One region of the uncultured Spongiibacter sp. genome, then DNA from elsewhere that is predicted to be linked to it. Evidence: predicted binding sites of a transcription regulator. Region 1 holds the regulator's gene; the other holds the start of a gene.
The links. Region 1 encodes sigma-54, which starts transcription at its own class of promoters, with help from an activator protein. Its sites were predicted from a motif close to TGGCACANNNNTTGCNNT; they were not measured.

Region 1 (16,316 bases):
GTACCCGCTCTAAAGGCATTGTTGGAAATATCTACCAAGGCAAGGTCGTAAGAGTGCTGCCCGGCATGCAGGCGGCGTTTGTTGAAGTGGGCCTGGAGCGAACCAGTTTTATTCACGCCTCAGATATTGTCGCCCTTGAGCAAGAGGGCGGTGAGCACGCGGATATTCGCAGCAAAATCCGCGAGGGTCAGCAGCTCACCGTTCAAGTCACCAAGGATCCTATGGGAACCAAAGGGGCGCGTTTGAGTACCCGCTTGTCGGTGTCGTCGCGGTACTTGGTTTATATGCCAGGGGCGTCCCACCTCGGTGTGTCTCACCGCATTGACGATGAAGACGAGCGGCAGCGCCTGCGAGATTTGATGGAGAGCATCCTGCGGGACGGCGATGACGATGAGCCTTTAGTACTGACGGATGGCTACATTCTGCGCACCGCTGCCGAAGGGGCGGGCGAGGATGAACTGCGCGCGGATGTCGCGTTTTTGCGGCGGCTATGGCTGGCGGTAGAGCGTCGTATGAAGCGTGATACGGCACCCTCAGTAATCTATGAAGACCTGCCGCTGTTTATGCGGACAATGCGTGATTTGGTGCATCCCGGGTTGGAAAAAATCCGCATCGATTCCCGGGAGAGTTTCCAGCGTGTCGATGAGTTTGCCAAAGACTATCTGCCAGAGATTCGCTCTAAGCTGGAGTACTACCCCGGTGAACGCCCGATTTTCGACCTGTACAGCGTTGAAGACGAGATTCAGCGCGCCCTTGGCCGCAAGGTTGAATTGAAGTCCGGGGGTTACCTGATTATCGACCAGACCGAGGCGATGACCACCATCGACATTAATACCGGGGCATTTGTCGGTCATCGCAACCTGGAAGAAACCATATTTAAAACGAACCTCGAAGCGGCGGCAGCGCTGGCTCGCCAGCTTCGCCTGCGCAATTTGGGCGGCATTATTATTATCGACTTTATCGATATGAAAGATGCTGAGCACCGTCGGCAGGTATTGCGCGCGCTAGAACGGGCGATGGAGAAGGATTACGCGAAGACCAGTATTACCGGGGTCTCTGAGCTGGGCCTGGTTGAGATGACGCGCAAGCGTACTCGCGAGAGCCTGGAACACGTGCTGTGTGAAACCTGCCACTACTGCCACGGCCGCGGCTCATTGAAGTCGCCGGAGACGGTGTGTTACGAGGTGTTCCGAGAAATACTGCGCGAAGCCCGAGCCTACGAAAGTAACAGCCTATTAGTACTGGCCTCGCAGGAGGTGGTCGACCGCCTGTTAGATGAGGAGTCGGCCAGCGTTGCCGATTTAGAAGAATTTATTGGTGCCAGTATTCGCTTTCAGGTTGAGGCGATGTACACCCAGGAACAGTTCGATGTCGTTCTGCTGTAAATTCGCTGTTTTAGCGCGAGTGGCTTGATCGCGATGCTACAGGGATTGTTGCGACGAGCCTACGCTCTGGTCTGGAGCTTAGCACTGCTGCTACTCGTGCTACTGGCGCTCTACGCCAGTTTGGGGCGTCAGTACATCGGCTTGGTGTCGCGTTACCAAGCGGAAATTTTTAACGAACTTGAGGCGGCGCTTGGCATTGAACTTCAGGCGGAGGCGCTGACGGGGAGTTGGTCGGGGCTGTCGCCGGTGTTGCGCGTGGAAAGCCTGGATATTGGCGGCGGTGCCATCAAGCTGGACCGCGCCAAGGTGGTGCTCGATCCAATTGGCAGTTTGCTCGGTGTTGGTCCACGCCTAAAGCAACTGCGTGTGGGTCATATTGAACTCGACTTACTTCAAGATGAGGCCGGGCGCTGGTCGATCCCCGGCATGTCCGGTGGCGGTGGCGGGACAAATTTAGACACGCTACTCGATGTTGTACTCGCGGTGCGCCGGGCGAGCATGCAAAGCCTGGATGTTAGCTTAATGTTTGCTGATGGCAGCAAAACCTCGGTGCGCAGTCGCGACTTCAGTTGGTCGAGCGATGGGCATTTTCGGCGTAGCTATGCCAGCCTGAGTGCGGATCAAACCGGCGAGATCCGCCTAATTGCCGAAGCCTATGGTGACCCGCGCGATCGCGATTTCCGGGCGTCGGCATTTGTATCGCTTGACGACAGTCGCTTCTCAGCCCTCGCCCCCCTGTTTCGCAATCAGCAGATTATTCACAACCCGGTGGACGGCCGTCTTTGGCTGACTTGGCAAGCGGGGCGCCGCATGGTGGCAAAGGGGGCGATTCGGGCAGATACCCTGGCGGCGGGTGCTCTGTGGGGGTCGACAGAACAATTTCACGATGTCTCAATGGAGTTTGTCGGCCATCACCGCGGTGACTTCTGGCAGATAGGCTTTAGCGATTTCTCGGCCAAGTGGCGCGACCAGCAGTTGGATTTGGCGGGCCTGTCGCTCACCCATCAGGGCGCCGTGTCGTGGACATTTTCTCTGCCCGCGCTGGATTTGGCTGCAAGTACGGCGCTGCTGAGCGACAGCGGTGTGCTGAAGCGTGACCTGCAGGACACCCTCGATACCTTGCAACCATCGGGGCGGCTTAACAACCTCCATTTGAATATTAAGCGCGGCGAAGCATCCAGCTTCTCGCTGCGAAGTGAGCTTTCCAATGTCGCGCTAGCGCCCTGGCAAGGGGCGCCGGGTGCAGAGGGGGTAAATGGCTACCTGGAGCTCGATGAAAATACCGGAACCGCGGTGATCGATACCGACACGCTTAGCCTGGCGTTTCCCAATTTATACCCCCAGGCCTTCACGCTCGACAATATGAGCGGCGAGGTACATTGGCAGTTGAACAATGATCGGCTGGTACTGCGAAGCTCGCCGCTGCAGGCGCGAGACGGAGACGCACCGCTAACAGCCCTGCTGCGTTTAGATCTGCCACTGTCAGAAGAGGCCCCAGAGCCACCGCTAATGACCCTGGCAATAGCGGCGCAGCAATTACCGCTGGCGTCGGCGAAGGCCTATGTTCCCGAGGTGCTGGATGCCGGCTTGCGGAGCTGGTTGGATCAAAGTATTCGCGCGGGCCGCGCAGCCACGGCTGAATTTATATACCGGGGGTCGCTACGCAGTGGCGACCACGATGGGCGCACGGTGCAGTTGAAGCTTGATACGCGGGCGTTGGCGTTGGTCTTTCACGATGAGTGGCCCGAGGTTGCCTCTGAGCAGGCGCAGGTCTACCTCGATGACGGGCAGGTGTGGGCCACGGCGTATGCGGGAAATTTCGTGGGCATGCAGCTGCCACGGGTTGATGTGCGCCTGGATGATCATGATGGCCCGGTACTAACAGTGAATACCGCAGCTAGTGTGCAAGCGACGGCTGTTCAGGACCTGTTTAAGCGCAGCCCCCTCGGGGCAATGACGGGGGGAGTGTTAAATGACTGGCGCATGGAAGGTGTGGTGGATAGCAGCTTCGCGCTGACAATGCCGTTAGTCGGTGAGCCGCATGCAGAGGTGGCGGTGCACGCGGATTTAGCACTGTCAGAGCTTACCTTGCCGGATGTTAATTTGTCCTTGAATAACGTCCGTGGCCCCCTTCAGTATCGCAGTGATAGCGGTTTGAATAGTTCCGGCTTGCGGGCGTCGGTGTTGGGGGAGTCGATTCAAGGACGCATAGAGCAGCGCGATGACGTCGTCCATGTGAAGGCGTCCGGGAAAATGGACATGGCTGCCGTTCGCGCATGGTTACAGCAGCCTGCGCTCGGTTTTTTGCAGGGGCGCACAGATGTGAATGTGCATGTGCAAGCGGGTGGCAAGCGCCCTGGGATTGAAATCGAGTCGGCGATGCGCGGAGTGGAAGTGCGATTGCCACAGCCGCTATACAAGGCCGCCGATGAGCCTCGGACATTGAAGATTTATCAGTCCTTTGCCGGTTCAGGGGCACCGCTCAGCGTCGAGCTTTCTGAGTTGTTTCGTTTGCAGTACCGCCAGCGTGATGGCGCTATTTCCGTGACACTGGGCGATGGCAACCGAGCGCCGTTGCGCGAGGGCGCGTTGAGTATTGGTGGGGGGCTGGCGTTTGCTGCCATGGATCAGTGGCAGCTGGCCCTCGACAATTATTTAGAATGGCAGTCTCTGCAACCTGTTGCCACGACGGGAGGGGGAATCCCGGTGTTTGTCGATCGCTTGAAGGTCGATGAACTGGAAGTCCTTGGGCGAATCCTCCATTCCGCAAATATCAGTGCCCGGTCTGAAGGCGGGGATTGGACGCTGCGTGTCGACAGTGACGAGGTAGCAGGGAATATTGCCCTGCCATCGCAGCTGGGTGACCCCTATGTGTTGATGCTGGAGCGTCTCGCACTGCCAAGCCTTGCCAGCAGTGGCTCCGCTGCCGAACATCTGGGCGATATTGATCCGAGGTCGTTTCCGGCCTTGGATGTCGATATTGAATCACTCAGTATTGGCGAGAAAAACTATGGCCGTGTCGGTTTTGACCTTCGCACAGACCTGTTTGGCGCGCATTTCTTAGCCCTGCGTGGGCAAGTGTTGGGCATCGACCTGGGCGACGCCAGCAGGCAAAACGCCTTGCATTGGTGGTATCAGGAAAATGGTCGCCGAGGCTCTCAGCTCAAGGGTAAATTTGCGGTTCGCGACATGGGGAAAGTGCTCAGCTCGCTCGGTTATGAGCGCTCACTAGAGACGCGCTCCGGCGGCTTTGATATCAATGTGAGCTGGCCAGGCTCACCAGACCAATGGGCGATGAGCGCGAGTCAGGGAAGAGTGAAATTCGCCTTAAAGAATGGTCGGTTTTTAAAGACCTCAGATGCGGCCAGTGGCGCATTGCGCGTGTTGGGTATTTTTAATATGACCAATATTGTGCGCCGCTTGAAATTTGATTTTCGAGATGTCTTCCGCAAAGGCGTACATTTTGACGACATGCGCGGTGAACTGGGCTTTGGTCAGCAGCGATTGGTGCTAACCCAGCCACTGGAAGTTAGCGGGCCGTCGAGCCGTTTTCAGATGAGCGGTAATATCGACCTCGTGTCGGAGGCCTTAGATATGCGACTGGTCGCCACCTTGCCTGTTGGCAGTAACCTGCCCTGGGTCGCGGCGCTGGTTGGCGGCTTGCCGGCGGCTGCGGGAGCGTATGTGGTAACCAAAGTGTTCGAAGAGCAAGTCGATAGCTTCTCCAGTGCGGTGTATGACATTCGGGGCACTGTTCAACAGCCTGAACTCTCCTTCAAAAAGATTTTTGACGTCTCACCCACTGAGTTGAAGGGGCAAGAAATGCCATCGCAGGTTGCGCCATGAGTCTTCGTGCCTCAGCGGTGCAAATGGTGTCCGGCGCAGCGGTGAGCGTCAACCTGAATGACGCGTTGGAGCATCTGGAGAAGGCCTCTCGTCAGGGAGTGCAGCTGGCGGTGCTGCCAGAAAATTTTGCCTGTTTTGACAGTGGTTCAGCGCTGGCCGAATTGGCTTGCCGGGAGCAGCACGCAGAGATACGGGGGCGGCTGGCCGAGCAGGCTAAACGTTTGGGGATGTGGATTGTCGCGGGAACGCTGCCACTGCCTGCGGCGGATGGTCGTTGTTATGCCAGCTCGCTGGTCTTCAATGACAGTGGTGAGTGTGTCGCCGATTATCGCAAGTTACATTTGTTTGATGCCGACGTTGGCGATGCACAGCAACGCTACCGGGAGTCGGAACGCTACGCTCCCGGTGAGCGACCCTGCGTTATTGATACCCCCTGGGGGCGGCTTGGCGTAGCGGTCTGTTACGACCTGCGCTTTCCCGAGTTGTTTCGCCTGATGCTCGATGACGGGATGGAATTGTTGGCGCTACCGGCGGCGTTTACGCGGCGCACGGGGCTGGCGCATTGGTTGCCACTGCTGCGGGCGCGTGCAATTGAAAATCAGGTAGCGGTTATTGCAGCAAATCAGGGCGGTATTCACAGCGCGCGCCGAGAGACATCCGGAGGTTCCTGCGTGATTGACAGCTGGGGGCGCGTACTCGCCGAACTCGGCTTTGGCGCCGGTATTGCGACAGCTGACATCGACATGGCGGCGCAGCGAGCGCTGCGTCAAGAAATGCCAGTGTCGCAACACCGGCGATTCTAGTTTTACGCCTGGCTTTCTTCTTCGTTGGCAATTTGCTGAAGTTCGCGCAGGTAGCGAAAGAGCTTGCGCGCTGCTGCGGGCGGCTTATTCGCCGTTTTTTCTTTGCCAGCTTGCATGAGTAATTGGCGAAGTCGCTGTCGATCAGCATTGGGGAAACGTTGTAGTGCGGCGTCGACGCCCTTGACGCCAGCGGCTAGCATATCGTCTCGCAAGTCCTCTAGCTCGTGAAAGCGTCGCGCCAATGCTTTTTGCCCTTGCTCCTGTTCAAGCAGGGCGGCTTCAATGCCGCTGGCATCAATGCGGCGCATCAGTTTGCCGATGTACTGCATTTGCCGGCGAAGCCCCTCGCGGCTCTTAATCCGCCGCGCCGTGGCGATGGCTTCCTCAAGGTCGGGATCGTTGATGGGAACCCGGGCCAAGTCGGCATTGCTTAAGCCCACGAGGCGACTGCCCAGTTTTTGCAGGGCTTCCATTTCGCGCTTCAGTGCGGTTTTACTCGGGCGTTCTTGATCGTCTATATCGGTCACAATAACGGTTGCTCTATCGGCTTGGCTTGAGTGGAACTCAAGCGTAAAAATACGTGGCTAATCCAAGGAAGGACATAAAGCCGACAACATCGGTAACCGTAGTTAACACTACGCCGCCAGCTAACGCGGGATCGATGTTCAGCGCCTTCATTACCAGCGGCAAAATGGCGCCGGCCAGTGATGCGGTGATCAGGTTAATTACCATGGCGGCGGCGATAATGGCGCCGATTAAGGGGTCGTTAAACCAGTAACTGGCGGCCAGCGCGACAATGAGTGCCCACAGCAGCCCGTTCATGAGTCCTACCAGAACCTCTCGATTGATCAGCCAGCGACTGTTATTGCGGCTGATATGGCCAAGGGCCATCCCGCGAATCACCACGGTTAAGGTTTGTGTGCCGGCGACACCGCCCATGCTCGCGACAATGGGCATAAGTACGGCCAGTGCGACGACTTTTTCAATGGTGCCTTCAAAAAGGTTGATAACACCGGAGGCAATAAAGGCCGTTAACAAATTGATGCCGAGCCAAATGGCGCGGCGCGGCGCGGTGGTCATTACCGATGCAAAGGTGTCTTCGTCTTCATCCAGACCGGCCATACTCATCAGTGAGTGGTCGGACTCTTCGCGGATAACATCGACGACGTCATCGATGGTGATTCGGCCAAGCAGCAATTGATTGTCGTCGACCACGGGGGCACTGACCCAGTCCCGCCGCTCGAAGAGGTTGGCAACATCGCGCGCAGGCATGGACGCCACAATGGGCTCAACTTCGGTGTCCATGATTTCACGAACGGTAACGCTGGGGTCCGAGACCAGCAGTTTCCGCAGCGACAGTGAGCCAATGAACTGGTCATTACGGTTAACGACCAGCAGGCTATCGGTCATTGCGGGAAGCTCTTCGTGCCGCCGCAGGTAACGCAGCGCGACATCCAGGGTGATGTTCGGCCTTACAGTGATGGTGTCGGTGTTCATCAGACCACCGGCACTGTCCTCGTCGTAGGACAGTATGTGCTCGACGCGCACCCGGTCTTGATGGTCCATCGACTCCAGCACTTCGCGAATCACGCGGTCCGGAAGTTGCTGGAGTATATCGGCGATATCGTCGGTTTCGAGGCCCTCGGTGATCGCGGCGACTTCCTCGGCATCCATGTGCCGCAGGAACTGACTCTGCACCTCGTCGCTCAGGTGCTGGAGAATGTCACCCTCATTTTCGGTATCGACAAGTTGCCACAGCACGCCCCGTACTTTTTGCGGTGTTGACTCAATAAGGTGGGCGGCATCGACGGGAGGCAGGCCGTTGAGCATACGCCGAATTTGCAGAAACGCGCCGGAGCCCAGAGCTTCATTCAGTAGCTCTAGGCGGCTTTCAGCTTGGGGCTTTTCTGCGGTTTGGGCCATATAGCTCTCTGCGTTGCGTTCGGCTTTCTGCTGGATAGCAGTCACACAGTGTGGCGAGAATTATCCTTTAATCTTCGCTGGGCAACAATTGCAGACGGGCGAAATCGCGCTGAAATGCGCAGTATTTGATTTATTCGCCTTCGTCAAAGCGGCGTTCGATCAAGTCGACGAGAGCGTCCAGGGCTGCTTGTTCGTCTTCCCCTTCGCAGCGAATGTGCAGTGTCATGCCTTTGCTGGCCGCGAGCATCATTACCGACATGATGCTTTTTCCGTCGACCCATTGCTGCCCCGCCGACACCTGAATGCGAGAGGCAAATGCGGTGCTGGTGGTTACGAATTTGGACGCAGCACGGGCGTGAAGGCCGAGTTTATTGATGATAGGAATTTGGATTTCTTGCATCGCCTTGTCCAGCCCAGGTTAGTGCTGAAGTTCGCGGTGGCGAACTTGCAGGCCAGGACAGGTGTCGCGAAGCGCCTTAGCCAGCTTTTCGGCCATGTATACTGAGCGATGTTGTCCACCCGTGCAACCGATCGCGATGGTGAAGTAGCTGCGACCGGCAGATTCTATCTCAGGCAGCCAGCGCAGCAGGTAAGTGAGTATGTCGCTATACATCTGTTGGACTTGCGGCTGGGCATCGAGGAAGTGCTGAACGGCCTCGTCGCGGCCGCTGAGGCTGCGCAGTGCCTCGTCCCAGTGAGGGTTGGGGAGCATGCGCAGATCGTAGACCTGGTCGGCATCAATGGGTAGGCCGCGCTTAAAGCCGAAGGACTTTAGTTGTAGTGCCATGCGGCTAGCGTCGACGCCGAGAACGCGGTCACGTATGGTGGCGCGCAATTGATGCACAGTCATGTCGCTGCTATCTATGGTCAGCGATGCCTCGGCGACAATGGGCTCCAACAGCGCAGACTCTTGCTTTATCGCGTCGCTAAGCGGCTGGGAGTCGGTGCTCAGTGGATGCCGTCGACGGGTCTCGCTAAAACGCTTAATGAGCTTGTCGTCGCTGGCATCCAAAAAAAGAATACGCAAGCTGGCCAGGCTTCGAACTTGTTTGCACAGTTCTTGGAAGCGGGCGAGCTCCGTTTGTGAGTTTCTCGCATCGATACAGACAGCAACCTGCTGATGAACTTTCAGTGTGCTTTGAGAGAGTTCGGTAACGAGTGCGGGTAGCAGTGACACCGGCAGGTTGTCGATGGCGTAGAAACCTTCGTCTTCGAGCTGGTGCAGCGCCGTGCTTTTGCCCGAACCTGAGCGGCCGCTGAGAATAATAAGCTTCACGCCTAGCTCGCTACCGCACGTTCATAAAGACTGCTGTCGCTGTCTGCGCTGCGAAGCTGCTGGCGGAAAGCGTCATCGTTGAAGGCGTTGGCCAAGCTTGCCAACACTTTAATGTGTTCGTCGTGTGCTTCGGCAGGAACGATCAACGCAAACACTAAGTCCACGGGTTGATCGTCTATCGCTTCGAAGTCGATAGGCTCGGCAAGTTTAAGCAGCATGCCGGTAATTTCGGTGCACTGCTGGCTGCGACAGTGGGGAATCGCAACCCCGTGCCCGATACCTGTGCTTCCGAGTCGCTCGCGGGCGAGCAGTTCGTTGAACAGTTCGTCGGCGTTGAATTGCGCATTATCCTCACTGACAAAAATAGAAATTTGTTCCAGTAGGCGTTTCTTGCTGCCCACAGACGTACCGCAGTGGGTACGTCCGGGGCTGAGTATTGAATCAAGGGTCATGTTTACGTTTCCGGAACATCCCCGGGCCTTTAGTGGCCCAGGTTTTTCTCCTTGTGTTTAATAAGCTGGCGATCGAGCTTGTCGGTGAGGCTGTCGATGGCCGCGTACATATCCTCTGATTCACAGGTGGCGAACAGATCGGCGCCAGCCACATGTACGGTGGCTTCAGCTTTTTGAACCAGCTTTTCTACTGACAAGGTAACGTCGGTATTGGTGATATTGTCGAAGTGCCGTTGCAGCTTGGCGAGTTTGTTGTTGACGTAATCGCGAAGTGCCGGGGTAACTTCAACATGGTGACCACTGACGGTTATTTGCATATCTTGCTCCTTCATCGCTGAGAACATCCGGCGCCTCCCGGCGCGTTGTTTGGGCCTTTTGGGGCCTTATTAGACCAGTCTTTTCCGTTCGTTAGAGGGCGGAATGACTAGTGATTCCCTGTACTTTGCAATGGTTCGCCGGGCAACTTTGATGCCTTGCTCGGCCAACAGTTGGGTGATTTTGCTGTCGCTTAGCGGTTTTTTGGGATTTTCTGCGGCAATTAATTTTTTGATTAGTGCACGAATCGCCGTGGAGGAGCATTCTCCTCCGGTATCGGTCGAGACGTGGCTGGAGAAAAAATATTTGAGTTCGTAGATGCCTCTCGGGGTATGCATATATTTTTGCGTGGTAACCCGTGAGATCGTCGATTCATGCATGCTCACTGCATCGGCGATATCGTGGAGCACTAGCGGTTTCATCGCTTCGTCGCCGTACTCCAGGAATCCGCGCTGGTACTCAACAATCTTGGTGGCGACTTTCATCAGTGTTTCGTTGCGGCTCTGCAGACTTTTAATGAACCAGCGCGCTTCCTGGAGGTTGTCGCGAATATAGTCTTTGTCGCTGCTGGTGCCGCTGTCTTTGGCTAGCGATGCGTAGTGGCTGTTAATTTGTATTTTCGGGGCGATGTCCGGGTTTAACTCAACCAGCCAGCGGCCTTCTTTTTTGCTGACGAATACGTCTGGTACCACATACTCCGTTTCGTCGTTACCCACGCAGTCACCAGGAGTGGGGTTCAGCGTTTGAATGAGTGCCAGGGTGTCGCGCAGTTGGTCTTCTTTTAGCCGGCAGCGGCGCATGATTTGGTTGTAATCACGGTTGCCGAGCTGCGGCATATGCTGCTCGACAATCTGCAGCGCTTCAGTCAGGTATGGGGTGTCTGGGGAGAGCTGTCGAAGTTGAATCAGCAAGCATTCTTGAAGGTCCTGGCCGCCAACACCTGGGGGGTCAAACTGCTGGATGAGGTGAAGGACGGCATTCACTTCTTCTATTTCGATATCGTCGTCGTCGAAGGCGTCCACCAGCTCTTCGGGGCTGACGGTGAGCCGCCCTTTTTCATCGATCGCGTCGATGATGGCATCAGCGACGATGCGATCAAGTTCTGAAAGCCGGCTGAGGTTGAGTTGCCAGCGCAGGTGGTCCTGGAGCGACTCTGAGCTGCCGTGGCGATAGTCATTGTTGTAGTCGTCGTCGGCGCTACCGGCCGTGGAGGAGCTAGGTGCGGAGCTTTGGTAGACGTCTTCCCACTGGCTGTCTACCGGCAAATCTTCGGGGATGTCGCTGCGCTCGGCCCATTCACTGTCAGCGTCGTTGCTGGGCGCCTCCTCAGCAGAGGTCGTTTTGCTGTCAGCCTCATTGGCGTTACTTTCGCTCTGGCTGTTGCTGCTCTGGGGTTCCGGGCTGTCGCTGTCTTCCTCTACTTCCAGCAGGGGGTTGGAGTCCAGTGCCGACTGAATTTCCTGTTGAAGGTCGAGGGTGGAGAGCTGTAATAAACGAATCGCCTGTTGCAGCTGGGGCGTCATGGTCAGCTGCTGACCGACTTTTAGCTGGAGCGATTGTTTCATAGGCAATGACTTCTACTACAACCATACCTGAGGGATTAAATGCCGTTATGTAGCCATAAACGACGATGCTTCAGGGTCAGTGTAGTCCCGCAGCCGCACCGCTGCAATAGGCGTTTAAAGCAATTGCTGTGCCGATTTTTTGATCAAAGGGTAAATGTGTCGCCGAGGTAGATGTCCCGCACGATTTGGTTGTTGAGCACGGCCTCGGCATTGCCCTCAGCAACGATGCGACCTTCGCCAACTATGTAGGCTTTTTCGCAGATATCGAGGGTTTCTCGCACGTTGTGGTCGGTAATTAGGACGCCGATGCCGCGCGCCTGCAGGTGGCGAATAATCTGCTGAATATCGTTCACCGATATGGGGTCTACCCCGGCAAAGGGCTCGTCGAGCAGAATAAAACTGGGCTCGGTGGCCAGTGCTCGTGCAATTTCTACTCTGCGCCGTTCCCCGCCCGAGAGCGCCATACCCGGCGATTGGCGAATATGGGCAATGTGAAATTCTTGTAGCAGTGCATCGAGCTTTTCTTTGCGTTGCTTGCGGTTCAGGTCGCTGCGGGTCTCCAATATCGCCATGATGTTGTCAGCGACGCTCAGCTTCCGAAATATGGATGCTTCCTGAGGGAGGTAGCCGACGCCGTGTTTGGCCCGACCTTGGATGGAAAGCGGTGTCAGGTCTTTGTCGTCGAGCTGAATGCGGCCGCGGTCGGCGTTGACGATGCCGACGATCATGTAAAAACAGGTTGTTTTTCCCGCCCCGTTGGGACCCAACAAGCCGACTATTTCACCGCTGTTAATACTCAGGGAGACGTCTTTGATTACCTCTCTGCCTTTGTAGGCTTTAGCGAGGTTGCTGGCTTTCAATACGGGCATGTTAGCGGGGAGTCTCCGGGGTGTCGGGGGTGGTGCTTGGAGCAGGGCTATCGGTATCACTCACGCCCTGCTGAGGCTGTAGGGTCATTTGTACCCTGCCATCGAGTTTGTGGCTGCCGCCATCGGCAATGACCATTTGCTTGCGCCCGCTGTATACAATGCGATCGCCACTGATCTTGGAGCCCTGATGTCGGATGGTGGCATCTTTTTGCAGCAGGATTTCCTCGGCATTTAGGCTGTATTCTATGAGTCGGGCACTGGCGACCACGACGCCTTCCCCGGCGCGGGGTTGTTGCTCAAAATGGGCGGGGCTGCCATGGGCAATAACCTTGGTTACTTTTCTGTCAGCCTCGACAATAATCAGCTTGTCTGCGCGAATAATCAGGCTGCCCTGCGACATATTGACGTTGCCCGTGTAAATGCCGCGATTGTTTTCATAGGTGGCTTTATCTGAGCTGAGGTTGATGGCCTGGCGGCGGTCATCGGGCAAGCCGTGCACGCTGCTGGCGAGGCAGAGCAGGGCGCTAATAGCGAAGGTGCGTAGATTATTGCGGTTCATAGTGTCCTTTTACCTTCGCGAGCAGCTCGACTTTCTCGTTAACGAGGTCGGCCGTCATGCCCTCCGACTGGGTTTCGCCATTGGGTAGTTGCAGTCGCAGTGGCTGATCCGTTGCTACCAGGCTTTGCTCCAGGTCAATGCTGAGTTGCTCTGTGTGGATTTGTGCTTCGCGAATTAAGTCTTCAACAACAACACTGCCACGCAACTGCAGTTGTTGGCCATTTTGTGACAGTGTGCCGGTAATGGCTTGCGCCGTCCACGGCCGCTGCTCGCCGATATTGCCGATGTAGAAGGGCTGATTGAGCTGGATGTTGCCCGAGGAAATCATGCGTTCGGCACTGTCGGCGCGCCAGCGGTATGCCACATTGCCGTCTTGGCGATATTTCAAGCCTTCGATGCCCTGTAGGTGGGAGTCAACATCGGGGATGGCTTCGAAGCTGTCAGTCAGGCTCAATTTCCCGCTCTCACTAAATTGCGTGAGGTAGATCACGGTGCCCGCGATAGCGGCCAGTACCGATAGGACCGATGCAGCGTTGATATTGAATGACGGCGCAGCCATTTACAGGAACTGCTCAAGTGCGTCGTTGAGCTTGCCTTGAGACATCAAAATAAGCTCGGCGATCTCTCTCACAGCGCCACTGCCCCCTGCGGCACGCGTTTGCCAGTCGGCATGGCGAGCGACGAAGTGGTGACCATTGGCGACGGTAATGCCCAGGCCCGCTGCTCGAATCGCGGCTAAGTCGGGTAAATCGTCACCCACGTAGGCGATTTGATCGTAGCTTAGCTTGAGGTCTTGGCGCAGTTCTTCGAGTGCCGTGCCTTTGTCTTCCCTGCCTTGGTAGATTAACTCGATGCTCAGTTCTCGCGCGCGTCGCAGCAGCAGTTCAGAGGTTCTGCCGGTGATTATGGCGGGGCGGATGCCGGCGTCGCGCAGCAGTTTAATACCCAGCCCGTCAAGGATGCTGAACGCTTTCATTTCCTCGCCGCTATTGCCAAAGTAGAGGCTGCCATTGGTCAGTACGCCGTCGACATCCATTGCCAGTAGGGTGACCGTTTTTGCTTTTTCGAGAATGGTTTGCATGGTGTTCCCTGTTTTAGGCGACGCCGGCTTTAAGCAGGTCGTGGGTGTGGATCACGCCTACTGGTTTTGCGTGATCGTCCAGAGCGACCAAGACGGTGATTTTATTATCTTCCATAATGCGCAGTGCTTCTGCGGCCAGTGTGCCGGGCTTGATGCTGCGGCAGTTGGCGGTCATCACGTCGTCTATTTTCGCTTGGTGAATGTCAATGCCGCGGTCGATCGCGCGCCGCAAGTCGCCGTCTGTGAAAATACCCGCCAGGCTGCCGTCTTCATTGAGTACCGTGGTCATACCCAGCGCTTTACTGCTCATTTCCAGCAGGGCATCGCTGAGCTTGGCGCCAGTATTGATGTGCGGTATGGCTTCCCCGGTGTGCATAATATTGTCGATCTTCAGCAGCAGGCGTCGACCCAGCGCGCCGCCGGGGTGAGAGAAGGCAAAATCATCGGCGGTGAAGCCGCGGGCCTCCAGTAACGCGATGGCGAGCGCATCGCCCATTACAAGTGTTACGGTCGTGCTGGATGTCGGGGCAAGATTCAGTGGGCAGGCCTCTTGTTCTACGCCGACGTCGAGATGGACATCCGCGCTGCTGGCGAGCTCCGAGTTGGGCTTTCCCGTCATGGCGATCACGGGTACGGCCAGCAGCTTAAGCAGCGGGATCAGGGTGACCAGTTCTGCAGTTGACCCCGAGTTTGACAGGGCTATCACCACGTCGCCGGCGGTAATCATCCCCATATCGCCGTGGCTGGCCTCCCCGGGGTGTACAAAAAATGCGGGGGTGCCTGTACTGGCCAGGGTCGCCGCCAGTTTGTTGCCGATGTGGCCCGATTTACCCATGCCGGTGACAACGACTCTGCCCTTGCAGTTTAGAAGAAGTTCGCAGGCGCGATTAAAGCTGTCATCGATACGCTCGCCGAGCGCGTCGACGGCGTCTCCTTCCATGCGAATAACGCGTTTAGCAGTGTCGAGATAAGAAGATGCCATCGTTGGGAGGAAACCTCGTTATTGCAATAATGCCGTTAAGCGGCGGCTAATTTTCGCTATGATAATTTCCAATGTGAAAAATTAACAGGTTTACCTCGTCGTCGTGCGGGGAGCCAATTCCGTAAACTGCTGTCTTAGCAAGGGTGTAGGGCAGGCTATTCGCGGTAATGCGGGTCGTGGCTTAACTATCGGAGATAAAAAATGTTCAAACAAATGCTTTTGGCGCTGGGTTTGGTGGTATTTGCGGGCGCCGTGTCGGCGGCTGACGCACAGCGCGGGCCTCATGAAGTGGTGGCGGGTACCACGCAGGAATTGATGAAAGTGATTGAAGAGGCGCGCGAGTACGTTGCCGAAGATCCGCAACGCTTTAACGACGAAGTGCGTCGAATTATGGATGAGGTTGTGGATTTCCAGAGCTTTGCTCGCGGGGTAATGGGCAAATACGGCAGTCGTGCGTATTACCAGAGCTTGCGCACCAAAGAGGAGCGGGAGCAATTTCGCGACAATGTGATTCGCTTTACCAAGAACTTCAAAGACGGTTTGATCAACACCTACGCAAAGGGTCTGCTTGGTTTCAATGGCAACAAAATAGAAGTACTTCCGCTGCCTGCTGATGCGGATTTGTCCGGTAGCGTCGGCGTGCGCCAGCACATCTACGGCGAGCGCGCTGAGCCCTATGAAGTTGTTTATACCCTTCGCCGTGGGCGCGACGGTAACTGGATGCTGCGCAACGTGATTATCGAGGGGCTGAATTTGGGGTTGATCTACCAAAACCAGTTCACTACCGCAGTGGCGACCTATGATGGCGACATTGATAAAGTGATCGACAACTGGACGGTTGCTCCGAGAGAGGTGATGGAGCAGGCCGCCAAGTGAAGACCTGCGGCGGTCTTCTCGCCAAGACCGCCGCAATTGCGTACAATTCGTCGCCTAATTTTTGTATTTACGGAATACCTTAGGCATGCAAGCAGAACAGATCCTGGCGCGACTCCGCGAACACTTCGCAGATGGTGTTTTTGAAGTGAGTGGGGAAGGTAATCATTACGATGTGCAAGTGATCAGCGATGCCTTTGCCGGTCTTCGCCCGGTGAAGCGTCAGCAGCTGGTATATGCCGCCGTGAACGACTGGATTAAAGACGGTTCTCTCCACGCTATTAATATTAAGGCGCTGACCCCTGCCGAAGCCTGATGGGCAAATAGGTAGTTGGCGGCGCAGGAGCTCTCATGGATAAATTGTTAATCCGCGGCGGTGGTCCGCTC
Region 2 (16,316 bases), on a different contig from region 1:
AGCACAACATCGGCGGCGCGTTCAATTAAATTATTACTGGCGCCACAGGCAATGGCTGACAGGGTGCCGGTACTTGCTGGGCAGACCACCATACGGGTTGGCGCGCCGCTGCCCGAGGCCACGGCGGCCATCCAATCTTCCGGCCCGTGCACCTGCAACTGATCGGGCGGGCAACCAAAGCGCTCCACCAGATGTTTATGCAGGGCCTGGGGTTTGGCTGGCAGGGGCTCGTCGGTTTCTGTTGCCACGACTAACAGCGCCGCCTTGGAGATCATAAAGTGAACCGGGCAGCCCGCGGCCAGCAGGCATTCGAGCAGGCGCAAACCGTATTGCGCGCCCGATGCGCCGGTCATTGCCAAGGTTACCGCTTTCATAATTAGGCCCTGTTATTAAGCGCCGTCATCAGGCGCTGATGAATACCACCGAAGCCACCGTTACTCATGATGACCACGTGGTCACCGCTGCGCAGCATGGCGACAAGCTGCTGGAGACAGGCATCGAGGTCGCGACTTAACTCGGCGGGCACGGGACTGTTGGCGATCACGCCGTCAAGCGACCAGTCCAGTCCGGGTGGCTGATACCAAATAACGCGATCTGCCGAGGCCGTCGAGGCTGCTAGGCGGTCTTTGTAGATGCCCATACGCATGGTATTCGAGCGCGGTTCTATCAGGGCAATAATTCGCCCGTTTTTCTGCACACGACCGCGCAGGCCTTGCAAGGTGGTTTCAATGGCGGTGGGGTGGTGGGCAAAATCATCGTAGACCGACACGCCGTCTACGCAGCCGAGCAGCTCCATTCTGCGCTTCACGCCCTGGAACTGACTGAGCGCATCGATACTGTCAGCTGGCAGGACACCGACATGCCGCGCCGCCGCGATGGCAGCCAATGCGTTGGCCACATTGTGCTCGCCGGTGTGCTGCCAGCACACTTGCCCCTGATCCTGCCCTTGATGCAGCACGCGAAACTGCGAGTAGTCCTCACTGCATTCACCACGCTGCCACTCGGCAGTATCGCCGCTAACGCTCAGCTGCTCGCGCTCACTCCAGCAACCCATTGCCAGGGTTTCTTCAATAGCGGGCACGCTCGCCGGGGTGATAATGCGGCCGCTGCCGGGTACGGTGCGCACCACGTGGTGAAACTGACGCTGAATGGCGTGCAGGTCATCAAAAATATCGGCGTGATCGAATTCCAGGTTGTTAATGATCAAGGTGCGCGGACGGTAGTGAATAAACTTGGAGCGCTTATCAAAGAAAGCGCTGTCGTACTCATCGGCTTCGATCACAAAGAAGTCCGACTTGCCGATACGCGCAGACAGTCCGAAGTCGGCGGGCACACCGCCGATCAAAAAGCCCGGCTCATAGCCGCAACTCTCTAATATCCACGCCAACATACTGCTGGTGGTGGTTTTGCCGTGTGTGCCGGAACAAGCCAGCACCCAGCGCCCCTGCAACACATGTTCGCTCAGCCACTGCGGCCCCGAGGTATAGGGCAAACCTCTTTCTAAAACATATTCCACGGCCGGGTTGCCCCGCGACATGGCATTGCCCACCACCACAAGGTCCGGCGCGGGGTCGAGGTGCGCCGGGTCGTAGCCTTCCATCAGCGCAATACCCTGGGCTTCGAGCTGGGTGCTCATCGGCGGATACACATTGGCATCAGAGCCGGTAACGCGGTGCCCCTGCTCGCGCGCAAGAATGGCCAACCCGCCCATAAAGGTTCCGCAGATACCAAGGATATGAATATGCATTGCTCGTGCTTCGGCCGTCGAATTTAGCTGGGCATGGTATCACTGCACCCGAGTAAGCTCTACGGCTGGCTTGCGCCTACCATTAATACGCTCAAGCAATAAAAAAACCGGCCAGAGGCCGGCTATGACATTGCGCAAAAGCGAGCGCAACAGGGTTAAAACGCCGCGCCCAACCAAAACCATAACTTATCGGTATCGACTGCCAGCTCATCGGCTGAGTAGGCGGCGTACTTCACTCCCACCGAATAGTGTTTGGCAAATTTTCGGCTGTACACCGCGTTAACTTCACTGCCGTAGGCATCGGCACCCGCGGCGTCATCGTCGGCGCGGTAGTCGTGATAAATCAGCGCCCACTTCCCACCGGCAAGACTGCCGCCCAGCGAGGCGTAACGGTCAACTAAACCGCCGGCCGGTGTTTTGAGAAAAATATCGGCCCAGCCGTTGAATTTATGTAGCGTCGCTAGGGGCGTGGCAAAGCCGTAGCTGCCGTCGTCACTGCCCAGCACCTCGTAGCCAACTTTCGCGGTTAAACCCGCGGCGGCGACCCCGGCTTCAAGCAGCATATACTCCGCATCGGCATCGAGCAGCGGCGTGTCGGCCCGCTGGCGAGCGAACTCAGCGTGGTATAGCAGCTTTGCCTCAGCCAGGGGCTTCGCCCCCTTCACGCTCACACCACTGGTATCGAGACGGTCTTCGCCCGCCTCATTCAGTTCCAACAAATAGGAATAGGCCGTCACCGCGCCCACCGCACTGTTGAAACGCAGGTTTAACAGGTGATCTTTAGCCTGTTTATCCGCCTGTTCGGCAAAGATGCCATTGCGCTGCCCCAGGTAGGCGTAGCTCAGCGACAATGCATCGTTGGCTTGATAGTTGAGTGAGATGCCATCAAAGGTCTGGCGATCCTGACGCCAACCCACGTGCCCGACAAATCGATGGCCATCGTAGGTGATAACCTGTCGTCCTAATTTGGCCGTTAGCCCACCGTGCTGGTAGCGCAGAAAGGCCTGATCCAGCTCGGTTGTTTCCGGGTCGGCAATCACCGAGTGCTGCCCGGCTTTATACCCGGCTGGCGGCGCACTGAACTCGCCCTCTCCCGCGACGATGCGGCTATCCTCAAACTCCAGTTGCGCGGAAAAACCCTGATAGGCGGCGGTCTGATATCCCAGCCGGCTACGCAGGGTAAGGGCACTGGCATCATCCAGGGCATTGTCCTGGCTCACCGCTTCATAACGCAGCCTAAAGTCACCGTACACCTTGCCGTTTGCCAACGCGTCGGCAAGGGAATCGGCAAATGAGGTGGCTGGCAAGGTTGCCGCCACGGCTCCTAGCAGTACGGCGTTTGCAATAACTCTCATGCAGTTCTCTCCTACACTATTTTTTATCGGCCGACACAAGGCCGGCAGCACCACGACCATCAGGCCGAATTGAGAACGCCGTTTATCTCTAACACCTATTATTGTGGGCATTCGGTTTGGGCGACATCGCCCATCGCAGGAAGATTTAGCAAGCGGTATGCCAGCCGCGAAGAGATCAAAACAATTAATTTATTTTTATAATTTTCAATGCGTTAGCGAAAAATAACTCGCTCAAAAAACCTCGAAAGCCAGCGCCGCCCCAAAACACGACGACGCGTCTTTAGCGGTGCCTCATTACAAGACGACCGCGCCCTAAAATATTGCCTGTAAACGTGTGCAAACGACTGGTTTGGCGCACCACAATACTGCATGCCGCCACGCTGCCCAGCAAAAGCCCTTCGCTATCGGCTCAAGCTCCATAGCAGCGCCACGAGCAAGACGGCGCTGACCCCCTGCCAAAACCGCAGGGGGTTGCGGTGAACCAAGGGCTGAAATTCCCTGACCTGATAGCTGGGGTTGGGGTGATGAAGATCGTGCATAAACTCTGCGATGTCGTGATACCGCAGGTCGGGGTTAATACTCAACGCACGCTTTAGCGCGCGATCCATCCAATACGGAATATGCGGGTTGTAATCACTGGCAGAGACGTACTGCAGGCGCGAGTAATCACCGGCGCTGCGGCACTGCTCCAACTTGCCCTCATAGGGCAGGGTTCCACTGAGCATTTCAAAGGCCACGACGGCCAGGGAGAACTGGTCAGCCCGCGCACTCGGCGGTTTGCGCAATACGTGCTCCGGCGCTGAATACTGCGCGGTACCCAGAATATGATCACGCTCTAACGGCACCGCGATCTCAGCTAAGCCAGCCACATGACAGCTGCCAAAGTCGATAATGCGCACCCTGCCGTCACCGTCCATCATTACATTGTCGGGCTTAATGTCTTGGTGGAGGGTATCGCGCCGATGCATAGCCTGCAGGCCCTTGGCCAACTGACTAAGCACCGCCACCGCCTCACTCACGGCCGATCGGTCGCGCGCGGCCATCCACTGCGCCAGCGACTGACCGGGAATATATTCAGCAAGGTAGTACAAACAGCTTGGACGCTGGGGCGGTTCAACCACCGACACAACAGCCGGATGCTCCAGTCGCTTGGCGATCCAGCTCTCCAGCACAAAGCGCTCGATGTAGGCCGGGTCATCCAAGTACAGCAATGACGGTGTTTTCATCACTAACTGGCGCTGGTTGCGAGTATCCACAACCCGATACAACTGGCTGCGCGGGCTGGCGTGAAGCTCTTCTTCAATACGCAAACCGTCGACCACGGCACCCGGCGGCAGCGGCGGCGGGAATGGCAAGGCACTCAGCTGCTGATAAACATCGTCGGCATCGGCCAGCGGCAGCGCCTCTACACGCAGCAGCTGACAACTGAGGTTATCCTTGCTGCCCGCGGCCAATGCATCGTCGATCAACTGCTCGCAGGTGGGCTCCAGCGCACCGGACGCCTCGGCAAGGCGCTGGCGAATCTGCTCGTCAGGCAGCACGTCGTGAATACCGTCGGTAGAAAGTAAAAACAGGTCCCCACAGCAGATATCGACTGAGCGATAGTCGACATCGAGATTGACGTCCAGCCCCATTGCCCGGGTCAAATACGCGTGCTCCGGAGAGATTCGCCGAGCGTGGTCGCGCGTTAGCTGCTCCAGCGCGCCGTCGCGAAGCCGGTATATGCGGCTATCCCCCACATGGAACAAGTGGGCGAGCTGGGACTTAAATACCGCCACACTCAGGGTGGACACATAGCCCTTTTCCGCCTGCGCATAGCCCTGACCCTGGGCGAACAGCCAGCGATTCAATGCATTCAATACCTGTTGCGCGGAGCGCTTCACTGACCATGACTCGGGCGTTGAAAAGTAGTCATTCAGAAAGCCGGTAATGCAACTTTCCGCCGCCTCTTTGCCCGCCTCGGCCGCCGACACACCATCGGCAATAGCCGCGACGGCGCCCTTGATCGTCAGCAGTGAACCCTCGGGCACTCGCGCGCCGAGACTGTCCTCATTAAACGGCTTAAGCCCAGCGCTACTGCGCTGGGCTATGCTCAATTTCAGTCCACCATCCAGGTGCAAAACACCACTCCTTTTCGAGTTGAGGTTGCAGACTAGCTCACTTCAATCAGCGCCACACTGCCATCGTCGTTGTATTCGGCAATGTGTCCCTGTGGCTCTTCCATAAATTGCACCGCAACAAACACAAAGGCAGCGCAAGCGGCGATCACCATAAAGAAGCTGGAAGCATCGACAAAGCTGAGGACGGTCAGGAAGATAACTGCACCCACATTACCGTAAGCGCCGGTCATACCCGCAATCTGCCCGGTCATACTGCGCTTGACCAACGGCACGATGGCAAACACCGCACCTTCGCCAGCCTGTACGAAGAAGGAGCAACACATGGTCGCCAATACCGCCAGCAGCAGCGGCCACGTTGACGTGATCTGACTGAGCAGCATATAGCCCACCGCCAAACCGCAGATCAAAATGCTCAGCGAGCGACGACGGCCAAACCGGTCAGACAGGTAGCCGCCACTGGGACGAGCAAGCAGGTTCATGAATGCAAAGCCGGAGGCCAACATGCCCGCTTTTACGGCGGTCAGTTCAAAGGTCTCCATAAAGAACAGCGGCAACATCGATACCACCGCGAGCTCAGAGCCAAAGGTAACCAGGTAGGCAACATTCAGAATAGCCACTTGCTTGAAGGGGTATTTCTGCATGGCGGGGATTTCTACATTGTTCAATACATCGTGGTTAACGCGCAGAATCTGGCTCACTTGCACGATGAACAACACCACCAGCACACCGTAAAGCGACATTGCGGCAACGCCATTTAACATACCCAGATTCGACGGCGACAGCTTCCAGGTCAGTACTGCCAGCGCCAAGTACATGGGGATGCACATGGCAATGTAAAACACCAAGTCGCGCTTGCTGGTTACCACCAAGCCGCCACTTTTCTTTGGCTTGAAGTAGGTAGACCCCTTGGGCGTGTTGCGCGCACGTGAGTAAAAGAACACGCCGTAGATCATTGCCATCACACCCGTGCTGGCAATGGCGTAGCGCCAACCATCGTCGCCACCGAACATCAGCGCCAGGGTTGGCAGGGTCATCGCGGCTGCCGCCGAACCAAAGTTACCCCAGCCACCGTAAACGCCCTCGGCCAAGCCGACCTGGCGCGCGGGAAACCACTCACCAACAAGGCGAATACCAATCACAAAGCCCGCGCCAATAAAACCCATTAAAAAACGCAGCAGCGCGATGGTTTCATAGCTGTCGGCAAACGCAAACGCGATACACATGGCGCCGCCACTAACGAGGAGTGCCGAGTAGATAATGCGCGGACCGTAGCGATCCACCAGCATACCAACCACCACCCGGGCGGGAATCGTCAGCGCCACATTGAGAATCATCAGGGCTTTCACTTGCTGCCCGGTAAGATCGAAGGCCTCTTTAATAGAGGCCAGCATCGGTGCGTGGCTAAACCACACGACAAAAGTCAGGAAGAAGGCAAACCAGCTCAGATGCAGCAAGCGGATTTTATCCTGCTTGAGATCGAGCAAATTTAATGTAGAGGACGACATAGTAGCTCCATTCAGCCAACGAGGAATTTGCTTGCTGCTGAGCAAACGCCGTGCCAAACATCAACACCAGCCCACTAAGCAATTGATATTGTTAGCAATAAATATGACTTAGCGACAACTTAACGCGACCAGGCAAGTGCCAGCCACCACCGCCAAACGCCTGCGGCCTGAATTTTCGCCCCCCGATGAAGCAGCGCGCCCCAGAAACAATCAGCCGCGCCACACCACAAAGCACCAAAATGCGCCCCAAGTTCGACCACAAAAATATAAAAACCTTACAAATCAAACACATAATGAACACAAAACTCACTGGCACGTCTTTTGCTTAATGCCTGTTACACGCCCCAGGGCACATTAATAATGCAGCACTCCCCGGTGCTGCCAATGGTAGAAAGAAGCAAAGGACGTCACTATGAGCCATAAACAGCGCTTGCTTGTTGTGGGCAACGGCCCCGTTGGTCATCAATTCCTAGAGTCAATCGTCGAAAGTGGCTGCGCGACCGATTACCAGATCACCGTAATCGGCGAAGAGCCCCGCCCCGCCTACGACCGCGTACACCTGACGGCCTGGTTTGAAACACGACAAGCCGACGCACTAAACATGGTTGCCGATGGCTTCTACGCGACAAACAATATCGACGTTAGATGCGGTGAAAAAGTTGTCGCCATTGATCGCGATGCAAAAACCGCAACAACGGATTCAGGGCGCCACTACGACTATGACCAGCTGGTGCTGGCAACCGGCTCCTACCCCTTTGTTCCCCCTGTTCCCGGCCACGAGCGCGAAAACTGCTTCGTTTACCGCACCATCGAAGACCTTGAAGCGATCACCGCGGCGGCAAAAAATGCCTCTGTAGGCGCCGTGGTGGGCGGCGGCCTACTCGGCCTGGAGGCCGCTAAAGCCATTAAAGATCTGGGCCTGAAAACCCATGTCATTGAATTCGCGCCACGCTTGATGGCGGTGCAAGTCGACGACGGCGGCGGCGCACTGCTGCGACGCAAGATCGAAGATCTCGGCGTTGAAGTGCACACCCAGAAAAACACGCAAAACATCGGCGACGGCGAGCACTGCGTGCACAAGCTGTCCTTCGCTGACGGCGCAGAACTGGAAACCGACATTCTGGTTTTCTCTGCAGGTATTCGCCCGCAAGATGCGCTGGCTCGCCAGTGTGAACTGAAGATCGGCGAACGCGGCGGCATCGCCATAAACAATTACTGCCAGACCTCTGACCCCGCCATCTATGCCATTGGCGAATGTGCGCTGTGGAACCAACGCATCTTTGGCCTGATTGCACCGGGCAATGAAATGGCCCGCGTCGCCGCTGCGCATATCCTTGGCAACGGTGACGACAAGCAGTTCACCGGCGCAGACATGAGCACCAAGCTCAAGCTAATGGGCGTCGACGTTGCCTCGATTGGAGACGCCCACGGCAACACCCCCGGTGCCAAGTCCTATACCTTTATCGATGAACAAGCCGAGATCTATAAAAAGATAGTGGTTAGCGAAAGCGGCAAGCACTTGCTCGGCGCGGTATTGGTGGGCGATGCCGACGACTACGGCAATTTGCTGCAATTTGCGCTCAATGGCATCGAGCTTCCCGAACACCCGGAAGCGATGATTCTCCCCAATATTGACGGCAGTGCGAGCGTTGGCCTCGGGGTGGATGCCCTCCCCGACAGCGCGCAAATTTGCAGCTGTAACAACGTCAGCAAGGGCGATATCTGCGCGGCGGTGCAGGGCGGCGCAATGACCGTTGGCGATATAAAAAACTGCACCAAGGCCGCCAGCACCTGCGGCGGCTGTACCGCCCTGGTAGGCCAGGTGGTCAACGCCGAGCTCACCAAACTTGGTGTTGAAGTGAATACCGATCTCTGTGAACACTTCCCCTACACTCGCCAGGAGCTGTTCCACTTAATCCGCGTAGGCGGTATTAAATCCTTTGACGAGTTATTGGAGAAGTACGGTTCCGGTAAAGGCTGCGCCATCTGTAAACCGACGGCAGCATCCATCTTCGCCTCCTGCTGGAACGAGTACATTCTGGAAAATCAGCACGCCGGCCTGCAAGACACCAATGACCGCTTCCTGGCGAATATGCAGAACAACGGCACCTTCTCTGTTGTGCCGCGCATGGCAGGCGGTGAGGTCACTCCGGACGGCTTGATCACGGTGGGTAGCATCGCCAAAAAATACAAGCTGTACACCAAAATCACCGGCGGCCAGCGGGTGGATTTATTCGGCGCCACCCTCGACCAACTTCCGGCGATATGGAAGGAACTGATCGATGCCGGTTTTGAAAGTGGCCACGCCTACGGCAAGTCGCTGCGCACGGTGAAGTCCTGCGTGGGCTCCAGCTGGTGTCGCTACGGCGTGCAAGACAGCGTTGGCCAGGCCATCGACCTGGAGAACCGCTACAAAGGCCTGCGTTCACCCCACAAGATAAAAATGGCCGTGTCTGGCTGTACCCGCGAGTGCGCCGAAGCGCAGAGTAAGGACGTTGGCGTGATCGCCACGGAAAAAGGCTGGAACCTCTACGTGTGCGGCAACGGTGGCATGAAACCCCGCCACGCCGACCTCTTTGCCTCCGACATCGATACCGAAACCCTGGTGAAATACGTCGACCGCCTGTTGATGTTCTACGTGCGCACCGCCGACCGCCTGCAACGCACCTCGGTGTGGATGGAAAACCTTGAGGGCGGTCTGGACTATCTGCGTCAGGTCATCATCGACGACTCACTGGGTATCTGCGACGAACTGGAGCGCGATATGCAAAGCGTGGTCGACAGCTACCAATGCGAGTGGAAGACCACCATCGAAGACGAGCAAAAACTCAAACAATTCCGATCCTTCGTGAATGCCGATGACGGCGACAAAGACATTGTTTTCGTGGAAGAGCGCGGTCAAATCAGGCCCGCCAACGAAGAAGAAAAACAACTCAACAACAACTTAATTGCTGTTGCCTGAAGGTCTCACTGACAGGAGCCACACAGAGCAACGTAGCGAGAAACCTCGCACAAGTATGGAGATTAGCTATGAGCTGGACCACCGTCTGCACACTCGACGACATTTTACCCAATGCTGGCGCCGCCGCCTTAGTCGGCGACACGCAGCTTGCTGTCTTTCGCGTCGATGACCGCATCTTCGCACTGGACAACCACTGCCCCTTCAGTCGCGCCAATGTGCTGGCGCGGGGAATTGTCGGTAGCGTCGGCGACACCCTAGTGGTTGCCTCACCACTGTACAAACAGCATTTCAGTCTGGAGGCGGGACACTGCCTTGAAGACGACAGTATCTCTGTGCGTCGCTTCCCCGCGCGCAACGAGAACGGCCTGGTGCAGGTCCAACTATAAAACGCACCTTCCAAGGATTAGTCTCCCCCTTGCCGGCTGCAACTCCCCGTGCAGTCGGCCCTTTCACCACTCCCTTTCCCCGCCGCAATTCGCTTACGCGCCCTGGCAACCGTTAGCCCGTGGCCTCAAAGTCAGGCCGAAGCGGGCGAAAAGCCGGCCAGCAAGGCTGGTGAATCAAATTAGTGTTAACCCGCCCTAGCGGGTATAATCAGCGCGATTTTTTCACCTTGCACACAGCTGATAACGGAAACGACTCATGAGCTATAACTCGATCCCAGCCGGCAAAGAACTGCCGCACGATATTTTCGTCGCCATCGAAATCCCTGCAAACAGCAGCCCTATCAAGTACGAGATTGAAAAAGAGTACGATGCGCTGATGGTTGACCGTTTCATGGCCACCCCAATGTTCTATCCAGCCAACTACGGCTACATCCCCAACACCCTGTCTGAAGACGGTGACCCACTGGACGTACTGGTTGTTACGCCTTACCCCGTTGTTCCCGGCTCAGTGATTCGTGCCCGTCCCATCGGCATTCTGAACATGAGCGACGAAGCGGGCAAAGACGCCAAACTGCTGGCCGTTCCCCACGACAAACTGAGCGTGCTCTACAAAGACGTAAAAGAGCCCTCTGACCTGCCCGAGCTGCTTATCCAGCAGATCGAGCACTTCTTCGAGAACTACAAAGACCTCGAAAAAGGCAAGTGGGTGAAGGTTGACGGTTGGGCAGGCAGCAAAGAAGCCCTGGCCGAAGTTGAAAAAGCCGCTGCTGCTTACAAAGGCTAAGTAGCGCCGCCTAAAAAAAAGCCCGGTCTCTGAAAAGAGCCCGGGCTTTTTTGTGCCCGGCTTATCGCCATTCTTAACAAACCTACTGCCAAGCCTTGACCCTGTAGTAATCTACAAGCTCTATTCTGATCTCAGTAGCAACGGAATCAGGGGAATCACCATGGCTCAACTAAGGATTGGAGAACTCGCGAAAAAGCTCGACTGTACAGTGGAAACGCTGCGCTTTTACGAGCGCGAGGGCTTACTGGCCGCCACCGGGCGCAGCGCCAATGGCTATCGTTTTTACAACACCGCCTCTATTAAGCAGCTAGAGTTTATCCTGCGCGCCAAGAGCATGGGCTTCAGCCTCGACGATATTCGCGAATTACTGGCCATTCGCGTCGACCCGGAAGCCAAGTCCTGTGGCGAAGTGAAGGGCATTGCCCAAGAGAAGCTCGCCCAGGTTGAACGAAAACTGAGTGAGCTGAAAAGCATCCGCGACGCCCTGAGCCGGGTGGTCGAGGCCTGCTGCGGTGGCGATGTTCCCGCCAATCACTGCAGTATCCTGCAAGCGCTCGATGACGAACTCAGTGCCCAGCAGGAGCAGCACGCATGAATTTCCTCAACAACCTCTACCTACTCAGTTTGGACGCCGCTCCCCTACTCGTTATGGGTCTGGTGCTTGCCGGCTTGATGAAAGCCTGGATTCCCAATGCCCTGCTGGAACGGCAGCTGGGCAAACCCGGTATTGGCTCGGTGATCAAAGCGGCGCTATTTGGCGCCCCCATGCCCCTGTGCTCGTGCGGCGTTCTGCCGGTGGCGATGGGACTGCGACGCGCCGGCGCGTCGAAGGGCGCAACAGTATCGTTTTTGATTTCCACACCCGAGACCGGTGTCGACTCCATTGCCCTGAGCTACGGCCTACTGGGGCCGGTGATGACCATCGCGCGGCCCATCGTGGCCATCGTCAATGCCATTGCCGCGGGCTTGTTAACGGGCTGGAACGATAGCAAACCCGTAATACAAGAAGAGACAACAACGCCTTGTTGCTCAAAGCGCTCTGCCGCGCCGACGAAAACCACCTGGAGAGAGGGCCTTCACTACACCTTCGGGCGACTGCTAGAGGACATGCTGCCCTGGCTGTTGGTGGGCATGCTGTTTGCGGCAGCGGTGCAGACCTTTGTGCCAGCGGCCTGGCTGGCCGAATGGGGCCGCGGCCCCCTTGCTATGGTCGTAATGGTGTTGGTAGGTATTCCCATGTATATCTGTGCCAGCGCGTCCACGCCCATCGCCGCAGGACTGCTAATGGCGGGCGTATCACCTGGCGCGGTACTGGTCTTTATGCTCGCGGGCCCGGCCAGCAATATCGCGGCGGTGGGAATGGTGCACAAGGAACTGGGACGCCGCGCACTCGTTGCCTATCTGGGTACGGTAAGCACCATTAGTATCGCTGCGGGTCTGTTGCTAGACCAATTGGTGAGTCTGTTTAACTGGGAGATTAGCGGCGGGCAGGCACACCAGCACAGCATGCTGCCCGAGTGGTTGGCAGTGGCCGCGCTGGTCGTGCTGGCAGTAGCGGCCATTAAACCGCTGCGCCAACAGACCTTTGGCCGCTTGCTTAACGCTTAAGACGCCACCTTGGGCTTGGCGCTTAACAGGCGCTGATAAAGTTTAGAGTTTTTGTGAATCGTTTTATGTTTCGCATAGGCTTCCACCGCGCGATGCCAAGCCTCATCACTGCCGTGAGCATTGAGTGAAAAACTCGTGCACACGGTCTTTTTCTCGACCTTTGACGCCACACCCACCTGAAAGATCGGCGTCAAATTGCCACTCTTCTCGGTCTTCAACAGATAGCTGATACCGCGCACGCTGCCATCGGGCTTGAAGCAGCGCTCTTCCTTGGTTTCCTCCAGAAAGCGCTTTTGCTGCGCTTCTAATTCTTGATCGCGTTCCATCGCTTGCTTCTCTATGGCCTTTTGCGCCCGTCCCTCTAGGCGCTTACCGTCTTTCTTCAGGGAGAAATACTCCTGATAGAGCTCACCCGCCACTGTCCGGCGGACCCGGTAGCCATAAAAAGCTTTGTTATCCAGCAACTTAACGCTCACACGCACCCCTTATCTATGCTTCTTTTTTGTTTTCTTATGTCATTGTCACTACCGCCGCAGCAGCAATGTCACTATTGGCAGACATTGTAATCTAAACATTCTGACGAAATTATCAAGCTGCTGCGACAAAAACCGTGACACAGACGCACAAAAATCGCGCCTGAGGCTCAGGCTCAGGCTCAAAGGAGCATGGGCGCTAGCTGTCGCCGTTAATGTTCTGATCCATATTCAGGGCGGGGATTTCTCGCGACAGGCGCCCGACCGGCTTCGCGGGTACGCCCGCCACGGTGGTATGGGCGGCAACAGGGTTGAGCACCACACTACCCGCGGCGATCTTTGCGCCTTCACCAACGGTGATATTGCCCAGCACCTTGGCACCGGCGGCGATCAACACACCGTCTTCAATGTGTGGGTGCCGTGGGCCGCGACCACTGCCGCAGCCGCCGAGGGTCACGGAGTGCAGCATGGAAACATTATTGCCCACCACCGCGGTTTCACCAATCACGACGCCGGTGGCGTGATCGACCATAATACCGCGGCCAATGCGCGCGGCCGGGTGAATATCAACATCGAACACGGTGGCGATGCGATTTTGCAAAAACAGCGATAAGGACTCGCGCCCCTGCTGCCACAGCCAATGGGCGATACGGTGGGCCTGAATCGCCTGAAAGCCTTTAAAGTACAGAAAGGGCATACCGTAGTGGTCACAGGCGGGGTCGCGATCGTAGTGGGCGCAAATATCAGCCACGGCTGCGGCGAGCACCTCGGGGTCAGCGGCATACGCCTCGCTTGCGACATCGCGTATCAGCATCGCGGGCACCGAATCGCAGCCCAGGCGCGAGGCAATATGAAAACTCAATGCGGCAGAAAAGCTACCGTGATTGAGAATACTGGCGTGATAAAAGCTGGCCAGTACGGGTTCATTGCGACCAAAGGCCTTGGCCTCCTCCTGCATAGCGGCCCACAGCTGCGCGACGCTTAAATTCAATATTCTTCTCCTACTGCCAACAGCGGTGCATACGCTGAAGGGTATGCCTCTTTAGGCACAGCAACATAGCGACGATACAACTCGTCTAAGTGCGTCAGTATCGGCTCTTTAAGTTCGATATCGGCCTCGGCGAGTACCTGGCGCAATCGCCCTGGCGTGAGTGCGGACTCACAGCGTGCCGACAGCGGCGCATAGCTTAAATGCCAACGCTCCGGAGCGATACCCCCGCGGTCTTCAGCATAGGGTCGAAAGAAACCGTAACTGGCACCGTTGGCAAGTTGGTGGTCCAGCCAGTCGTGCAACGGAGCAAAGGGACCGCCGTCGTTCACCTCCTGCGGGCTGAGCTGGACCGCATAATCACTGGCCACCGCCGCGGCGTCATACACGTCGATGTCGCTGCCCCAATGGTGACGGGAGGCGCCGGGCAGGGCTGACCAACGCAAGATAGCGTCGAGCAACTGCTCACAGCTTAATTCGTTAAAACACAGGGCCTGACCGTCGCTATCGAGCAGCGGGCGACGACCACTGGCCTTCGCATTCCAGATCGCCAACTGTCGGTCAAAGCCGCGGAACCCGCTGACAATTTTCAACTCAAAGCCTGCGCGCGCGGCATCTGATCGCAGCGCTTCGAAGGGCGCAACAATCGCGGGATGAACGGGACAGCCCAGCACATCCACCATCAGCGATTCGTCTTGCCCACACAGGAGCGCTTCTGTCAGTCGGTAATCGTCCATGTCGTAGCGGGTTCTGATAGTGTCCACCTTTCAAGTCATGGCATCATAGTAACGCCATCAACTCAGTGGCGAAACCAGGAGCAAAAATACTGTGGAAGCTCACACCGCCGACCACAAAAAAATCGCGTTAGCACTGGGCAGTGGCTCTGCCCGAGGCATGGCACATATTGGCGTTATTCAACGCCTGGGAGAACTGGGCATCAAGCCCGATATTATTGTCGGCACTTCCATCGGCTCGGTGATTGCCGCCTGCTATCTCACCGAACATCTGGACGATTTTTCAGCCTGGATTCAAACACTGAGCAGCGCCCAGGTTTTCCACTACATGAGTGTTAGCCTGACAGCCGCAGGCGGTGTGGCTCACGCGACACGACTGATCGACTACTTCATCAGTGAATACGGCAACCCCAATATCGAAGACTTATCGCTGCCCTTTGCCGCCGTCGCAACAGACCTCCAACGCGGCCGAGAAGTGTGGCTGCAGCGCGGCCCGCTGTGGGAGGCCGTACGTGCATCAATGGCGGTGCCCGGTGTATTAACGCCGGTGGCTCACCGCGATTCCTGGCTTGTGGACGGCGGCTTGGTAAACCCCGTTCCGGTGTCGGTGTGCCGCGCCCTCGGTGCCGACATCACCATTGGCGTTGACCTGAACAGCGACTTGGTTGGCCGCCGCAAGATTGAGCGAGACGCCCGCGCGCCCGACAACGAGCAGCAGCGCAAAGAGGAGATCGCCGAAGAGGAGGAGGCCGAGGAAGATCACCCCGCTATCGGCCCGGATACTGACGGAGAGGGCGACGAAGAATCGCAACTCGCCGCCGCGTTCAGCCGCTTTGCCAGCAGCGTAAAAGAAGCGGCCAGCAACTGGCGCAGCCCCAGCGAGAAAAAACCAGAAGCGCCCGGCACCCTCAGCGTGATGATGAGCTCGATCAATATTATGCAGGACCGCATTACCCGCTCTCGCCTGGCCGGCGAACCGGCGGATATTATGCTGTGGCCGCGCCTGGGACACATCGGCTTGCTCGACTTTGGCGATGCCGCCGAGGCCATTGCCGAGGGCCGCGACGCCGTGGATCGCATGCTGCCCGCGATACGCCACGCCTTTAATAGCGAAGGTGATGACCGACTTGTCCAGACCGCCCCCGCCGGAGACCAGGAACTGTGACTGTACTTTGCCGCCTTGACGAGATCCCCGAGCCCGGCTCTAAAGGCCTTAGCTATCAAGGTCACTCACTGTTTGCGGTCCGCAGTAATGGCGGGGTTTACCTGTATCGCAATCGCTGCCCCCACCTCGGCATTGAGCTGCACTGGCAGGAAGACCAATTCCTCGACGTGGAAGAAACGCTGATCCAATGCGCGACCCACGGCGCGCTGTTTATTATCGAGTCTGGTGAATGCGTCTCCGGTCCCTGCTTGGGTCAATCTTTGCAGGCACTGCGCTGCCGGGTAGAAAATGGCGAGCTATTACTCGACGAATTACTCGCCGAGCAGGCGCCCTAAGCCGTCACTGGCAGCGATGATTGCAGGCGCATCCCCTGCTCATCAATCTGCGCGCGATATGCCAGCAGTTGCACGCCATCGCGCTGAGCTTCAGCCAATTCGCGCGCATAGGCAGGGTCGATATCCGCCGCAGCTGCCACCGCGTTAATCCCCT

Region 2: the regulator sigma-54 is predicted to act here: its motif matches at 6,766-6,783, upstream of ABNS66_RS05535 (NarK family nitrate/nitrite MFS transporter).

The regions. Positions count from the first base shown of each region.
Region 1 covers NZ_CAXGPO010000025.1:14,914-31,229, reverse strand. The annotation lists gene rng (ribonuclease G) at 1-1,385, shown strand, start outside; gene ABNS66_RS11410 (YhdP family protein) at 1,419-5,231, shown strand; gene ABNS66_RS11405 (carbon-nitrogen hydrolase family protein) at 5,228-6,034, shown strand; gene yjgA (ribosome biogenesis factor YjgA) at 6,037-6,561, opposite strand; gene mgtE (magnesium transporter) at 6,599-7,957, opposite strand; gene ABNS66_RS11390 (HPr family phosphocarrier protein) at 8,088-8,357, opposite strand; gene rapZ (RNase adapter RapZ) at 8,376-9,233, opposite strand; gene ptsN (PTS IIA-like nitrogen regulatory protein PtsN) at 9,236-9,685, opposite strand; gene raiA (ribosome-associated translation inhibitor RaiA) at 9,715-10,002, opposite strand; gene ABNS66_RS11370 (RNA polymerase factor sigma-54) at 10,072-11,565, opposite strand; gene lptB (LPS export ABC transporter ATP-binding protein) at 11,709-12,434, opposite strand; gene lptA (lipopolysaccharide transport periplasmic protein LptA) at 12,436-12,993, opposite strand; gene lptC (LPS export ABC transporter periplasmic protein LptC) at 12,980-13,552, opposite strand; gene ABNS66_RS11350 (HAD hydrolase family protein) at 13,553-14,074, opposite strand; gene ABNS66_RS11345 (KpsF/GutQ family sugar-phosphate isomerase) at 14,088-15,056, opposite strand; gene ABNS66_RS11340 (ABC transporter substrate-binding protein) at 15,258-15,932, shown strand; gene ABNS66_RS11335 (BolA/IbaG family iron-sulfur metabolism protein) at 16,018-16,245, shown strand; gene murA (UDP-N-acetylglucosamine 1-carboxyvinyltransferase) at 16,281-16,316, shown strand, end outside.
Region 2 covers NZ_CAXGPO010000007.1:67,619-83,934, reverse strand. The annotation lists gene ABNS66_RS05555 (flavin prenyltransferase UbiX) at 1-374, opposite strand, end outside; gene mpl (UDP-N-acetylmuramate:L-alanyl-gamma-D-glutamyl-meso-diaminopimelate ligase) at 377-1,747, opposite strand; gene ABNS66_RS05545 (alginate export family protein) at 1,903-3,102, opposite strand; gene ABNS66_RS05540 (bifunctional protein-serine/threonine kinase/phosphatase) at 3,504-5,198, opposite strand; gene ABNS66_RS05535 (NarK family nitrate/nitrite MFS transporter) at 5,255-6,727, opposite strand; gene nirB (nitrite reductase large subunit NirB) at 7,140-9,689, shown strand; gene nirD (nitrite reductase small subunit NirD) at 9,758-10,075, shown strand; gene ppa (inorganic diphosphatase) at 10,332-10,859, shown strand; gene zntR (Zn(2+)-responsive transcriptional regulator) at 11,020-11,454, shown strand; gene ABNS66_RS05510 (permease) at 11,451-12,467, shown strand; gene ABNS66_RS05505 (hypothetical protein) at 12,464-12,943, opposite strand; gene cysE (serine O-acetyltransferase) at 13,140-13,931, opposite strand; gene ABNS66_RS05495 (M15 family metallopeptidase) at 13,928-14,692, opposite strand; gene ABNS66_RS05490 (patatin-like phospholipase family protein) at 14,757-15,827, shown strand; gene ABNS66_RS05485 (Rieske (2Fe-2S) protein) at 15,824-16,162, shown strand; gene sfsA (DNA/RNA nuclease SfsA) at 16,159-16,316, opposite strand, start outside.